Regions from separate parts of the Streptomyces sp. NPDC047022 genome, predicted to be linked through region 2. Evidence: riboswitches for the same ligand, from Rfam matches in the RefSeq annotation. Region 2 holds a riboswitch; each other region holds the start of a gene.

Region 1 (3,333 bases), on a different contig from region 2:
GAGGCGAAGGCAGGGGGGAGGGCGAGACCCTCCGTTCCCTGCGGGTGCGGGCACTGCTGTCAGCCCTGCCCGCGCTGCTCATCGCCATAGGCGCCGGCTACGACTGGCTCACCCTCTCCGATGTCACGGCGGGTCCCCTCTTCACCGCCGCCCCGCTCGTCGCCGCGCTCCTGTACGCGCTGCGCGGCACCGTTCTCACCGGGGTGGCCGCCGTCCTCGCCATCCTCGTGATCCATTTCGGGCCCCGCCTCGGGCTCGGCCTCGCCGCTCGCGCCGGATCGGTCACCGAGACGGTCACCATCGTCACCGTCGCCGTCCTGGCCGTCCTGCTCAATGTGCTCGTACGCCGCAAGAACGAACGCCTGGCCTCAGCCCGCGAGATCGCCGGGGCCGTCCAGCGCGCCGTGCTGCCCGAACCCGCCGCCCGCATCGGCGGACTGGACATCGCCGCCCGCTACGAGGCGGCCCACGCGGGCGCCTTCATCGGCGGTGACCTGTACGCCGTGCAGGACTCCCCGCACGGAGTGCGGCTCATCGTCGGGGACGTGCGCGGAAAGGGAATGGGGGCCGTGGCCGCGGTCGCCGTCCTCATCGGCGCCTTCCGGGAGGCCGCCGAGCAGGAGACGACGCTGGAGGCCGTCGTCCAGCGCCTGGAGCGGGCGCTGTCGCGCGAGGGCACCCGGCGTCAGGGGCTCGACGCGTCCGAGGGTTTCACCACCGCGGTGCTCGTGGAGATCCCGCACGGGGGCGGGGCCACCCGTATCGTCAACCGCGGCCACCCCGCCCCCTTGCTCCTGCTTCCGGACGGCACTCTGAGCGTGCTGGAGACCCAGGAGAGCGCGCTGCCGCTCGGGATGGGCGACCTGGGGATCTGGCCGGACCGCGCCGAGGAGCGGGACTTCCCGCCCGGGGCGACGCTGCTCCTGCACACGGACGGCGTCTCCGAAGCGCGGGACGCGCACGGCGAGTTCTACGATCCCGCGGCCCGGCTGGCCGGATGCGGAACTCCCGCTCCCGGTGCCCTGCTGTCCGCCGTCGTCGAGGATGTCGCCCGCCACACCAAGGGCCGTGCGACGGACGACATGGCTCTGCTCGCGGTACGCCGTCCCGACGCGCCCGAGGTTTCCCGGCCCTCTTGATGATTGTCACGGCCGGTGAGCACATGATGCCTCTCCGCATAACAATTGACGAACCGTCACATTGTCCGAGGTTTATGGAGCGTGGTCAACTCGCCCTTTTTGGGTGGTTCATGGTGTGAAAGTCCTGGCCAAAGGCGTAAAGGATCTCTCTGAACAGCTTGGAATCCGGGTCCCGCGTCTATTAACGTTCGATAACGCAGCGCGGTCGTCCCAGCCGTCACAAGAGGCGGCTCCGTGCGCGTGTGCCGAATCCCGCAAGGGAGCCGGGGAACCACCACCTTGGGGTGAATCGGGCGGAGACCGTCGTGGCAGCACGGCTGGTATACGCGCGTAGGAGACCTTCCTCTCCGAACCCGTCAGCTAACCCGGTAGGCGAGACGGAAGGAAAGGAGTGCGCCCACGTGGCGTCCAACCGGCCTGCCCAGAGCACCTCGTTCGCCCCGAACGACACCCACGCGTTCGGCTTCGCACCCGGCGCCGACGAGGCCCCCTGGGAGGAGTGGAACCCCACCGAGGACTCCCTCCGTCCCGTCCGCGGTCGCCACCGCGTCAGCAAGCAGCGTGGGGGCGGACTCGCGCGCAGCTCCACCGTGCTCGGCGTCGGCGTGATAGCGGCCGTCGGCGCGGGCGGTATGGCCAGTGCCCAGACCGGCAAGGCGCCCGTCTCCATCTCCATGCCGGACCTGTCCTCGCTCACGCACTCGGCCAAGGAGCTGATCGGCGAGGACACCGGCGCGAAGCACTCCGAAGGCACGACGGCCACCGAGGCGGCGTCGGACGGCTCCGGCGCGGGTGAGGCGCTGCGCTCCCGCATCATGCAGCAGGCCGAGTCCCAGCGGGACAGCCTGGCATCCGCTTCCGTGCAGGCGACGGAAGACGCCGCCGTGAAGAAGGCCGCCGCCGCGGCGGCCAAGGCGCAGGACGACGCCGTGGCCAAGATCGCCGCCGCCAAGAAGGCGGAAGAGGCCAAGAAGAAGGCCGAGGAGGCGAGGCTGGCCGAACTCGCCAAGCAGTACACGCTGCCGACCTCCTCCTACACCCTCACCTCCCGCTTCGGTGACGCCGGTTCCATGTGGTCCTCCGGCTACCACACCGGTCTCGACTTCGCCGCGCCCACCGGGACGCTCATCAAGGCGATCCACAGCGGCACCATCACGGAGGCCGGCTGGGCCGGAGCCTACGGCTACCGCACGATCCTGACGCTGGACGACGGCACGCAACTCTGGTTCTGCCACCAGTCGTCCATCAACGTCAGCGTGGGCCAGAAGGTGTCCACGGGCGACGTCATCGGGCGCGTCGGCGCGACCGGCAATGTGACCGGACCGCACGTGCACCTGGAGGTCCACCCGAACGGCGGCGCCGCGATCGACCCGATGGCCTGGCTGCAGGGCAAGGGCCTCAACCCCTGACGGACGCCCCGGCAGGGGCCCCGAAGCATCCCCGCCGACCGCCCCCGGGCCGCAGTGCCCGCGGGGCGGAGTGCGGGGATCCGTTCATTTGCGTGATCTTTGCCCCGCTCCGGAACGCCACTGCCGGTACGGGCGTTGACGCAGTTCATGACTTCCCTTCGCAAGCTCGGCTCCTCCGACCTCGAGGTCTTCCCGCTCTCCCTCGGCGGCAACGTCTTCGGCTGGACCGCCGACGAGGCGCAGTCCTTCGCCGTCCTCGACGCCTACACCGCGGCCGGCGGCAACTTCATCGACACGGCCGACGCGTACTCGGCCTGGGTTCCCGGCCACCGGGGCGGTGAGTCCGAGACCGTCCTCGGCGCATGGCTGAAGGCGCGCGGCAACCGCGCGGACGTCGTCGTCGCCACCAAGGTCAGCCAGCACCCCGAGTACAAGGGGCTGTCCGCGGCGAACATCAAGGCCGCGGCCGACGCGTCGCTGCGCCGCCTGGACACAGACCACATCGACCTCTACTACACACACTTCGATCAGCCGGACGTGCCCGTCGAGGAGATCATCGGCGCGCTCGACGAACTGGTGAAGGCGGGCAAGGTGCGCGCCATCGGCGCCTCCAACATCTCCGCCGAGCGCCTGAAGGAGTCCCTCGACTTCTCCGACCGCGAGAACCTGGCGCGCTACGTGGCACTCCAGCCGCACTACAACCTGGTCTCGCGCGACACATACGAGGGCGCGCTCCAGGACGTCGCCTCCCGGACCGGCCTCGCGGCGATGCCGTACTACGCGCT
Region 2 (3,333 bases):
GCCCCGCCTCCATCTTCGTCCGGGCGGCCACGGCCTCCGGAGTTCCCGTGACCATCGCCAAGGCCGACGGCAACCCCGTGAACGCCGCGTCCATGCTCGCGGTCCTCGGTCTGGGCGCGCAGGGTGGCGAGGAGATCGTCCTCGCCTCGGACGCGGAGGGTGCGGACGCCGCTCTGGACCGTCTCGCCAAGCTGGTCGCGGAGGGGCTCGAGGAGCTTCCCGAGACCGTCTGATCTGCCTTTCGGGCGTCTTCGGGCGCCCTGGGGAGCCCTCGGGCGTCCCCCCACGGCTCAGCCGCGTCGGCCCACGGGAAGGCGCGGCTTCGCCGTATGCGCGGCACGCAATTCGGCGGCGCACGGAGGAAGGCACAAAAGCGCGCGGCACGCGAAAATCACGCCACCCGTTTTCCCGGGCACACGGAAATAAAGACATCCGGAAGAGCCGCTCACCGAATGCCGCCGCGAATACCTCTCTTTGTATACGGCGCCCGCGTTAATGCCGGAGTCCCTACATGTTTACGGGGTGTTTCGAAGTCCTCACGCGGTCGGCGCCGCCCGCCCGGCCGGGGAAGCGCAGCCGGTGCGCCGCGGTCGTCCGTTCGGCGTGGAGAGCCATGATCGCCCGGGCGCGCTCGCCGTCGCCGCGTGCGACGGCGTCCACGATGGCGCCGTGCTCCGCCCAGGACTCCAGGGGGCTGAGCGGCGCCTCCACGACGTACATCCAGGCGATCTTATGCCGCAGCTGGGCGAGCGCGGAGGTCAGCGCGGGGCTCGCGCTGGCCTGGGCGAGCGTCTCGTGGAACCAGGCACCCAGCGAGCGCAGATCCTCGCCGCCGCCCCTCCTGGCCCGCTCCTGACCCAGTCTGACCAGGCCGCGCAGGACCTTGAGATGGGCCTCCGTGCGGCGCTGCGCGGCCCGCGCGGCACCGAGCGGCTCCAGGAGTAACCGCATCTCCAGGAGGTCGCCGCCCTCCTGATCGGTGGGTTCCGCCACGCACGCGCCGGCGTGCCTGCGGGTGACCACGAAGCCCTCGGCCTCCAGTGTGCGCAGCGCCTCGCGCACGGGGACGCGGGAGACGCCGTACCGGCGCGCGAGAAGCTCCTCGGTGAGCCGGCTGCCGCGTGCGTGGACACCCGAGACGATGTCGTCACGGATCGCCGTGCATACCGCGTGCGCCGGAATACGCATGTCCGACCTCCGCCTTAATTCCCGCGAAACGTCGCCGATCGGCGTGTGTTCAACCGACTCTATTGCAGCGGAGCGGAATTTCCGACGGCGGGCCGGAATCCATGGATATTTTTTGGACAAACAGCGGTTCGAAACGACAACGGCCCCGGCACTGAGCCGGGGCCGCCGCGGTACGGCACACGGTGCACGTACGAACGTTCGTCAGACGTTCACGCCGTGCGACCGCAGGTAGGCGACGGGGTCGATGTCCGAGCCGTACTCGGGGGACGTACGGGCCTCGAAGTGCAGGTGCGGCCCGGTGGTGTTTCCCGTGGCTCCCGAAAGCGCTATCCGGCTGCCCGGGGTGACCCGCTGCCCCACCGAGACGCCGATGGACGAGAGATGGCCGTACTGGGTGTAGGAGCCGTCGTTCATCCTGATGACGATCTGGTTGCCGTACGCGCCGCCCCAGCCCGTCTCGACGACCGTGCCGGCGCCCACGGCGTGCACGGGGGTTCCGGTGGCGGCGTGGAAGTCGATGCCGGTGTGGGCGCCGGAGGACCACAGGGATCCACCGGTGCGGTAGCCCGTGGAGACATAGGAGCCGTAGATCGGCGCCACGAAGGTGTTCAGGCGGCGGCGCTCGGCCTCGCGGGCGGCGCGCTCCTTGGCCTCCCGCTCCTTGGCGGCCAGCTTGCGCGCGGCCTCCTCGGCCTGCTTCCGCTCGGCTGCCTGCTTCTGGGCGGCGGCCTGGGCGTCGATCTTGTCGGCGACCGAGTCCCCGAGAGCGACGGCCCGCATCAGACCGGTCTGCTCCACGGGAGCGCCGGCGGCGAGCGCCGGCGCGGACAGCGTGCCGATGACGCCGGTGGTGGTGAGTGCCGCGACGCCCACGGCGTTCGCGGTCGTACGCCTCATGCTGCTGGGACGACGGTGCTTCCCGGTGGCGCAGGTGAACGCCATGAAGTGGCTGGTCCTTTCCTTCCCTCTCGCCTACCGGGTTAGCTGACGGGTTCGGAGCAGGAAGGTCTCCTACGGGCTTGCGCCCGATTCACCCCAGGGACATGGGCGCCTCCGGTCGCGAAGGCGCAGGGTGGGTCCCCGGCTCCCCTGGCTCGCGCCGTACGGGGACTCGGCGATGGCTGTCCGGTGCCGCGGGTGCGGCGCACTGCCTGACGGACAGCCCGGACGACGCTAGAAGGACCGTCTTTCCAACACCAAACCGGCAGCGGTGTTTGTAGCGCATCCCACAGGGCAGACAGGCAACCTCGCGGCAATACGGACAAACACACGGGGCCGGGGCCCTGGTGGTGAAAAGACCGCCAGGGCCCCGGCCACGCGCCCCGCGGGGCGCCGCCGAGCGTGCGTGGTGTCCTGCTACTCCGCGGGTACGACGCTCACTTCGCCGATGCCCAGTTGCCTCACGGGCTCCTCGATATGCGCGGCATCGCCGACGAGGACGGTCACCAGACGGTCCACGGGGAACGCGTTCACGACGGCTGCCGTCGCCTCCACCGTGCCGGTGGCCGCGAGTGCCTGATACAGCGTCGCCTGGAAGTCGTCCGGAAGGTGCTGCTCGACCTGGTCGGCGAGCGTGCTCGCGACGGCGGCGGCCGTCTCGAACTTCAGCGGTGCCACGCCGACCAGATTCTGCACGGCGACATCGCGCTCGGCGTCCGTCAGGCCCTCGGCCGCCAGCGTGCGCAGTACCTTCCAGAGGTCGTCGAGCGCCGGACCGGTGTTCGGCGTGTCGACGGAGCCGCTGATGGCCAGCATCGCGGCGCCCGTGCCGTCGGGCGCGGAGCGCAGCACCTGACCGAACGCCCGCACCCCGTAGGTGTAGCCCTTCTCCTCGCGCAGGACCCGGTCCAGACGCGAGGTGAGGGTCCCGCCCAGACAGTAGGTACCGAGCACCTGGGGGGGCCACACGCGGTCATGCCGGTCGGCTCCGATCCGGCCGATCAGCAGCTGCGTCTGGACGGCTCCGGGGCGGTCCACGATGATCACTCGGCCGGTGTCGTCCGCCGTCACCGGCGGCACGGGACGCGGGCCGGCGGGGGCTCCCGTCCAGGCGCCGAGGGTGTCCGCGAGCAGCTCGTCGAGGTCGATCCCGGTGAGGTCCCCGACCACGACCGCGGTGGCGGTCGCCGGGCGGACATGGCGCTC
Region 3 (3,333 bases), on a different contig from region 2:
CACCGCAGGACAGCTGCGCAGAAGGGCCTTGCGGATGCCTCGCACTCTGGTCTTTCGGGGCCTGCGCGTACTCGATCCCATGAGCGTCGCGGCCGACGCGGAGGCCGGCAGGCCGCGGCGTCCGCGAACAGGACTTCTGCTTTGCGTCCCGGGGCAAAGATAGGAAGGCAGGCCGCAGGCACGGGAGCCGAAAGATGAGCGAGGACAGCGCAACGGGGCCGCCGGGCACCGGCACCGACCGCACGCGGTGCCGTGGCGCCTCGGGCATCCTGTGGCGGGTGGCGGCGGGGCTGCTGCTGGCGGCTTCCGTGACCTACAACGACTGGCTGCTGCAGTTCTGGGTACAGACGGGCCTGGACCAGCGCGATTCCTACGTAAGTGAGGCCTTCGCCGCCGATCAGCCCCATCGAGTGCTGTTCAGCATGGTGGAGCTGGTCACGGCGGCTGCGGTGATCGCCGGTGCGGGTCTGGTCCTGGCGGCGCTGCCGCAGGGCTCGTCTCCCATCGGGTGGTGGGCGCTGGTGGCGTTCGGGGCCTGCTCCGTGGCCGACGTCGCGCTGCCGATGCGATGTGCGCCGTCCCGGGAAGCGGGTTGCCCCGCAGACAACCTCGCGCACACGATGACCAGCGGCCTGGTTCACCTCGCCTTGTTCACCTCGATGGCCTCCTTCTTCCTCTTCGCCGACTCGGCTCCAGAGGGTGGCTGCTCGGCGGGACGCTGGGCACGCTGGCTCTTGCCGGTGTCCATGGCCGCGGCGATCTCCTCCGTCGGCCCCTACATCGGCCGGCCGGGTGGACAGGGGATCGCCCAGCGGATTCACCTGCTCACGGTGAGCCTGTGGTTCTGGTTGCTAGCGGCCGAACTGTTGCGGGAGCGGCAGCGCACGTGACTTTCGCCGGAGTTGCTCGTCATGCAGCCGCTGTCGACGCCCTGCTGTGCCCCTCTGATCCCCGAGGCCACGGGGCTGGACGCCCTGAACGCCTCATACAGGGCGGCCAAGGAACAGCGTGCCGTGTCCGTCGCCGTCGAGTGTCAGGCCGAGCGCTGGACGGTGAAAGCCGACGCGGGGTTACACCTGGCGGCCGGCAGCCGCGCCGGTCCGCCGTTGGTGCTCCAGGCGGGCGGTCTCGAGCAGGCGCCGCCAGGAGCTGACCGTCGGCCTGCGGCGCAGCAGCGCACGGCGCTCGCGCTCCGTCATTCCGCCCCAAACCCCGTGCTCGATGCGCTGGTCGAGAGCGAGGGCAAGGCATTCCGTACTGACGGCGCAGCCGACGCAGACAAGCTTGTTGATGTGCTGCGCGGCTCCCGTGACGAACAACTCGTCCGGATCGATGGTCAGGCACGCCGCCCGCTCACTCCAGTGGTTGTCCGTCACCGACGGGATGACGTTCCCACGGTGCTCCGGCCCGTGTCTGGGTTCAGCGCCTGCCGACACCGCGTCGTCGATTCGCTGCTGAGCGCGGGAACGCGGTCGAAGTGGAGGCTTCTCGGAGCTGGTACGAAGATGCTTACCCATGGTGCGGTCCTCACCGGCGCCTACGAGGTTAGCTGTCGGGTTCGGACGTGAGTTGCCCGGCCGGGGCCGCGATGCGCGGCCTGTTCGGCTTCACCCCGAGCCGGACTGTCGAACGTACCGCAGCCCTTTGGCACCAGGTGCCGCGCTGCGTCCGCTCTCCCGTCCGGCGGAAGACTTCGGGTCCCCCGCTCCCGCCTGCGGCGCTTTCGCGTCTACTGTTCCCGTCGGCCGGTGGCAGGACTCGGCGTTCCGCGCCGGCGGGGCTCGTCTGGCGCGAGCTGAAAAGAATCAAGCACACCTCCGCAGAGAGTTCAACCTCGGGTATTCGACCGAGCAGTCCGGCCTGACGAGAGGTCGTTCTCATCCGTACTGACCGCACATCAGATGATTCCCGGTGTGTGGGATTGCGGCGCGGAAGAGGCGGAAGGTGTGGTGGTGGTCGCGAGTCGGGCGGTTGCTTGATCCTGCCTCATCCGAAGACGCCCAGACTTCGGGGGTCGGGTAGCAACGGGCCGAGAACCATGCCGACTCAACCAGAGTTGAGGATGCGGCAGATGTCCCCTTCGGTGCAGGTAGCAGGGTCGGTCGCGGAAGCGGTGCGGGCCAGCTCGCGCAGCTTGGCGCGGGTCGCGTCCAGTTCGGCGATCCGCTGCTCCACGTCGGCGAGGTGTCGGCCCAGGAGCTCGGTGACGTGACCGCAGGGCGTGTAACCGCCGTCGCGGATGGCCAGGACGTCGCGGATCTCGGCGAGGCTGAGGCCGGCCGCCTGGGCGGAGCGGATGAAGCCGACACGGTCCCGCACATCGGCCGGGTAGTCGCGGTAGCCACCCGGGGTGCGGGGCGGGTCCGCCAGCAGCCCGGCCTGCTCGTAGAAGCGCAGGGTCTTGGTGGTGGTGCCGGTGGCGGCGGCGAGGGTTCCGATGCGCATACCTCCACGGTAGCCCTTGACCTTCCAGTGCAATGGAAGGTCTAGCGTCGGCCTCGTGACCTGGAGGTGCCGCTGATGCGCCTGGAACTGCTGACCGTCCCGGACTGCCCGAACGGCCCGGTGCTCAAGGAACGCCTGATGCTCGCCCTCGCCGGCTGCACGGACGTGGAGCTGACCGCGCACGTGGTCGAAGGCCAGGCCGAGGCCGAGCGCAGGGGCATGCACGGCTCGCCGACGCTGCTGATCGACGGGCGCGACCCGTTCGCCCCTCCGGGTACCGCGGCCAGCCTGTCCTGCCGGACCTACGGAGAAGGGGACCGCCAGGCCTGCGGGGCGCCATCCGTCGAGCAGCTGCGGCAGGTTCTCGGCATCACGGTCACCAGAGGGGTGGACCAGACTGTGGGCCGGGTCCGGCGCCACCTTCTCGCGCCGGCCGAACGGGGCCTGCGGGCGGTGCAGCAGGCCATTCTGCGTTCCTTCGCCACCACGGGCTCCCCGCCCAAGGCAGCCGAGCTGGAGTCGGCGGCCGAGCCCTTCGGCCCCGCCGCCAGGGTGCTCGTCGAGCCGGCCGCCGAGGGCTTCCTCACCCCGGGCGGCACCGGTCGCGTCCAGGCCGCGTACCCGTTCTCCGCGATGCCCACCGAGCACGCCGTGCAGATCGCCGGGGGCCCGATGGTGTGGGCGATGGGGGCGATCGACGCACTCGGCATCCCTGCCATGCTGGGCACCGACGCCGTCATCACCTACACCGACCCGGTCACCGGCAACCCTGTCCGCGTGGGGTTCACCGGCGAAAGGACCACCTGGCAGCCGGTCACCTTGGTGGTCTACTACGTCGCCCGCCCCGGCGACGACCCGGCCGCCGCGGTGTGCTGCGGCTACCTGCGC
Region 4 (3,333 bases), on a different contig from region 2:
TCCTCGATGGAGACGAGCGGGTAGGCCGCGACGAGCTCCTCGTAGTACTCCGTCATCTCGGCGGCGGAGCGCTCCTTGCCCTCGAAGAGGTACTTGCCGTCCTTGTAGAACTCGGAGGCGGCGACGTCCAGGGCGAGGGCGACCTGCTCACCGGGCACGTACCCGGCCTGCTTGACGGCCTCGAGGATGAGGTCCAGGGCCTCGCGGTTGGAGCCGAGGTTCGGGGCGAAGCCGCCCTCGTCGCCGAGGCCGGTGGAAAGACCCTTGGTCTTCAGCACCTTCTTGAGGGTGTGGTAGACCTCGGTGCCCCAGCGCAGGGCCTCGGAGAAGGACTCCGCGCCGATCGGGGCGATCATGAACTCCTGGATGTCCACGTTGGAGTCGGCGTGCGAGCCGCCGTTCAGGATGTTCATCATGGGTACCGGCAGCAGGTGCGCGTTCGGGCCGCCCAGGTAGCGGAAGAGGGGGAGGTCGCTGGCCTCGGAGGCCGCGTGGGCGACGGCGAGGGAGACGCCGAGGATGGCGTTGGCGCCGAGCGAGCCCTTGTTGTCGGTGGCGTCCAGGTCGAACATCGCCTGGTCGATCAGGCGCTGCTCGGTGGCGTCGTATCCGACGAGCTCCGGCCCGATCTGCTCGATGACGGCGAGGACCGCCTTCTCGACGCCCTTGCCCTGGTAGCGGTTGGGGTCGCCGTCACGGAGCTCGATGGCCTCGAAGGCGCCGGTGGAGGCACCGGACGGAACGGCGGCACGACCCGTGCTGCCGTCGTCGAGGCCGACCTCGACCTCGACCGTGGGGTTACCTCGGGAGTCCAGGATTTCCCGGGCTACGACGACGTCGATGGACGGCACGAGCATCTCCTTCTTGGATGTGACGCTGAGAGTGCGGCGCACTTTGCGACTAGAGCCTATCCGCCCCGGACCGGCGGTCGGCCGACCGACCGTCCCGTGGACAGGGTGACGGTCCACATTGTTTCACAGCGGAACAAAGAGGGAGGGAAGACCGGGGAAATCTCGGTGAAGAGTGCGGGTCGCGGAAGCGAAAAGACCCCGCTCCGGTGGGTACGGGGGGAACGCGCACCGGAGCGGGGAGCCCGTGGGGACGGGGAGGCCTCACGGTGACCCCCACGGTGGGGGTCACATCTGGGAGGACACTGTGAGCGGACTACCGGATTCCTGTCACTTCAGGTGCAGCTGCTGACCCGGGAAGATGAGGTCGGCGTCCTTGATGATGTCCTTGTTCAGCTCGAACAGCTTCTTCCAGCCGCCCTGCACATGGTGCTTCTCGGCGATCGCGCTGAGGGTGTCGCCCTTGACCACCTTGTACTCGCCGTCGCCCTTCTCGACCTTCTGACCGGACGGGGTGGTGACGGTCTTGTGCGGAGCCGCCGGACGCGCGGCCGAGCGGGAGGCCTTCTGCTCGGCGGGGCGGGGGGCGGCCTTCTTGGCGGCGGAGGGGGCGGCGGCGGCACCGGTGTACGGGGTGCTGGACAGGCCCCTGCCGCAGACCGGCCAGGCGCCCTTGCCCTGGCCCGCGAGGACCTTCTCGGCGACGGTTATCTGCTGCGCCTTGGTGGCCAGGTCGGCGCGGGAGGCGTAGGCGGTGCCACCGTAGGCGGCCCAGGTGGAGTTCGTGAACTGGAGGCCGCCGTAGAAGCCATTGCCGGTGTTGATGGACCAGTTGCCGCCGGACTCGCACTGGGCGACGGTGTCCCACTGGGCGGCGGTGGCGGCCGAGGCGCTGCCGGCCGCGAGCAGCGGGGCGGCGACGGCGGCACCGGTGACGCCGGCGAGCGTGACGGCACGAACGGCCTTGGACGGACGACGGTGCTTGCCCTTGCCGGAACACAGCATGGTTCGATCCCCTCACCGACGCCTGCGAGGTGAGCTGTCGGGTTCGGGCCGGTTGAGTTGCCCGGCCGCGCACCCCATGAGTGCGCGGCTCCACCCCAAGCCGCCCCCGGTCATCATCCGGGCGCGGCACTTACCTTGGGTCCCCCGCTCCTGCCTACGGCGCTTGACGCGACGACTGTTCCCACGCGGCCGCTGGCAGGATTCGGCGTTGCGACGCTGGGGCCCGCTGTGGCGAGCGAGACGACCGTAAGCAGGCGATCGTCCGAAAACCAAAGACGATCAGGGCCAATGAGACTCATCTCTCACTCTCACCAAACCGGACATTCATCGCGAAGCGGGGCGTGAACTCCCGGCTTCGCGGCAGCAGTTCAGGAATGGCCCGGGGTCGGCTCGGCGTCGAGCGCAAGGCTCTGGCCGGGGAATATGAGGTCGGGGTCGGCGCCGACGGTTCGCTTGTTCGCCTCGTACAGCTCGGCCCATCCGCCCTTGAGGTCAAGGGAGTCGGCGATGGCCGACAGGGTGTCTCCGGGGCGAACGGTGTAGGCGTCATCGGCCGTGTCACGCGCGGCACCGGAGTCACGGGAGGCATGGCGGCCTGACAAGTCGCCCGTACGGCCGCCCTCGGCGCCATCCTCGGCACTGCCGCCGCGATGGCGTCCGGCGCCCGGCGTCTTGTCCCCGCCGGCCTCCGAAGAGGAGTCGTCGCGGCCGGACTTGTCCGACTCGTCGTGCTTCGTCGCGGGGGCGGTGGAGCCGCCGGTACCGGAGCCCGCCTGGGCGCCGTCCGGAGTTCCGTCCGGCGAGGAGGAGCCGGAGGGGGAGGCGGGCGAGGACGGTGCCGGGGTCGCCGAAGCAGACGAGTCGGACGAGTTGGGCGAGCCGGATGCACCGGACGAGCCGGATGAGCCGGACGAGTCGGACAGGCCCGAGTCGATGCCGGAGTCCATGCCGGAGTCCATGCCGGAGCCGGAATCCGCGCCATGGCCGGAGCGGGAGCCGCCGGACAGGTCGTTCGCGAGGCCCGTGACGACGTCGGCGGAGCCGGAGTCCTCGTTCAGGCCGGAGGAGCGCCCGCAGCCGGGCCAGGCGGAGACGCCCCGGTCGGCGAGGATCTTCTCGGCGACGGCGATCTGCTGTGAACGGCTCGCCTGGTCGGGGCTGGCGGCGTAGTCGAGGCCGCCGTACTTGTCCCAGTCCTGCAACGTCAGCCGGAGCCCGCCGTAGTGGCCGTCTCCGGTGTCGGCGCTCCAGGAACCGCCGCTCTCGCACTGCGCGACCTGGTCCCACGTGGAGCCGCTGGCGGCGCTCGCGCCGGTGGCACCCAGGAGTGGGATCGCGATCGCGGAGCCGGTCACTCCTGCCGCGACGAGGATGGCAGGAGCCTGACGGGGGCGACGGTGACGACCGTTCCCGGAGAGCATGCGGTTGCCTTTCACACGACAGCAGTGGCCAACGTGGCGGTTGTGGCATGCCGCCGCGT

The links. A riboswitch is a leader RNA that binds a small molecule or an ion and turns the genes downstream of it on or off. The one in region 2 is predicted to bind cyclic di-AMP.
Positions count from the first base shown of each region.
Region 1: another riboswitch for cyclic di-AMP. It lies ahead of ABZ845_RS30080 (M23 family metallopeptidase); the one in region 2 lies ahead of ABZ845_RS22835 (M23 family metallopeptidase).
Region 3: another riboswitch for cyclic di-AMP. It lies ahead of ABZ845_RS25405 (WhiB family transcriptional regulator); the one in region 2 lies ahead of ABZ845_RS22835 (M23 family metallopeptidase).
Region 4: another riboswitch for cyclic di-AMP. It lies ahead of ABZ845_RS07625 (transglycosylase family protein); the one in region 2 lies ahead of ABZ845_RS22835 (M23 family metallopeptidase).

Region 1 covers NZ_JBEYVV010000050.1:22,026-25,358, reverse strand. Annotated here, with positions in the region: gene ABZ845_RS30085 (PP2C family protein-serine/threonine phosphatase) at 1-1,139, shown strand, start outside; cyclic di-AMP (ydaO/yuaA leader) riboswitch at 1,373-1,529, shown strand; gene ABZ845_RS30080 (M23 family metallopeptidase) at 1,541-2,548, shown strand; gene ABZ845_RS30075 (aldo/keto reductase) at 2,696-3,333, shown strand, end outside.
Region 2 covers NZ_JBEYVV010000024.1:49,367-52,699, forward strand. Annotated here, with positions in the region: gene ABZ845_RS22825 (HPr family phosphocarrier protein) at 1-233, shown strand, start outside; gene ABZ845_RS22830 (GntR family transcriptional regulator) at 508-1,188, opposite strand; gene ABZ845_RS22835 (M23 family metallopeptidase) at 1,390-2,130, opposite strand; cyclic di-AMP (ydaO/yuaA leader) riboswitch at 2,143-2,315, opposite strand; gene ABZ845_RS22840 (pitrilysin family protein) at 2,545-3,333, opposite strand, start outside.
Region 3 covers NZ_JBEYVV010000030.1:37,102-40,434, forward strand. Annotated here, with positions in the region: gene ABZ845_RS25400 (DUF998 domain-containing protein) at 195-890, shown strand; gene ABZ845_RS25405 (WhiB family transcriptional regulator) at 1,071-1,385, opposite strand; cyclic di-AMP (ydaO/yuaA leader) riboswitch at 1,520-1,730, opposite strand; gene ABZ845_RS25410 (MerR family DNA-binding protein) at 2,047-2,445, opposite strand; gene ABZ845_RS25415 (alkylmercury lyase family protein) at 2,521-3,333, shown strand, end outside.
Region 4 covers NZ_JBEYVV010000004.1:205,075-208,407, reverse strand. Annotated here, with positions in the region: gene eno (phosphopyruvate hydratase) at 1-857, opposite strand, end outside; gene ABZ845_RS07625 (transglycosylase family protein) at 1,179-1,853, opposite strand; cyclic di-AMP (ydaO/yuaA leader) riboswitch at 1,858-2,025, opposite strand; gene ABZ845_RS07620 (transglycosylase family protein) at 2,222-3,274, opposite strand.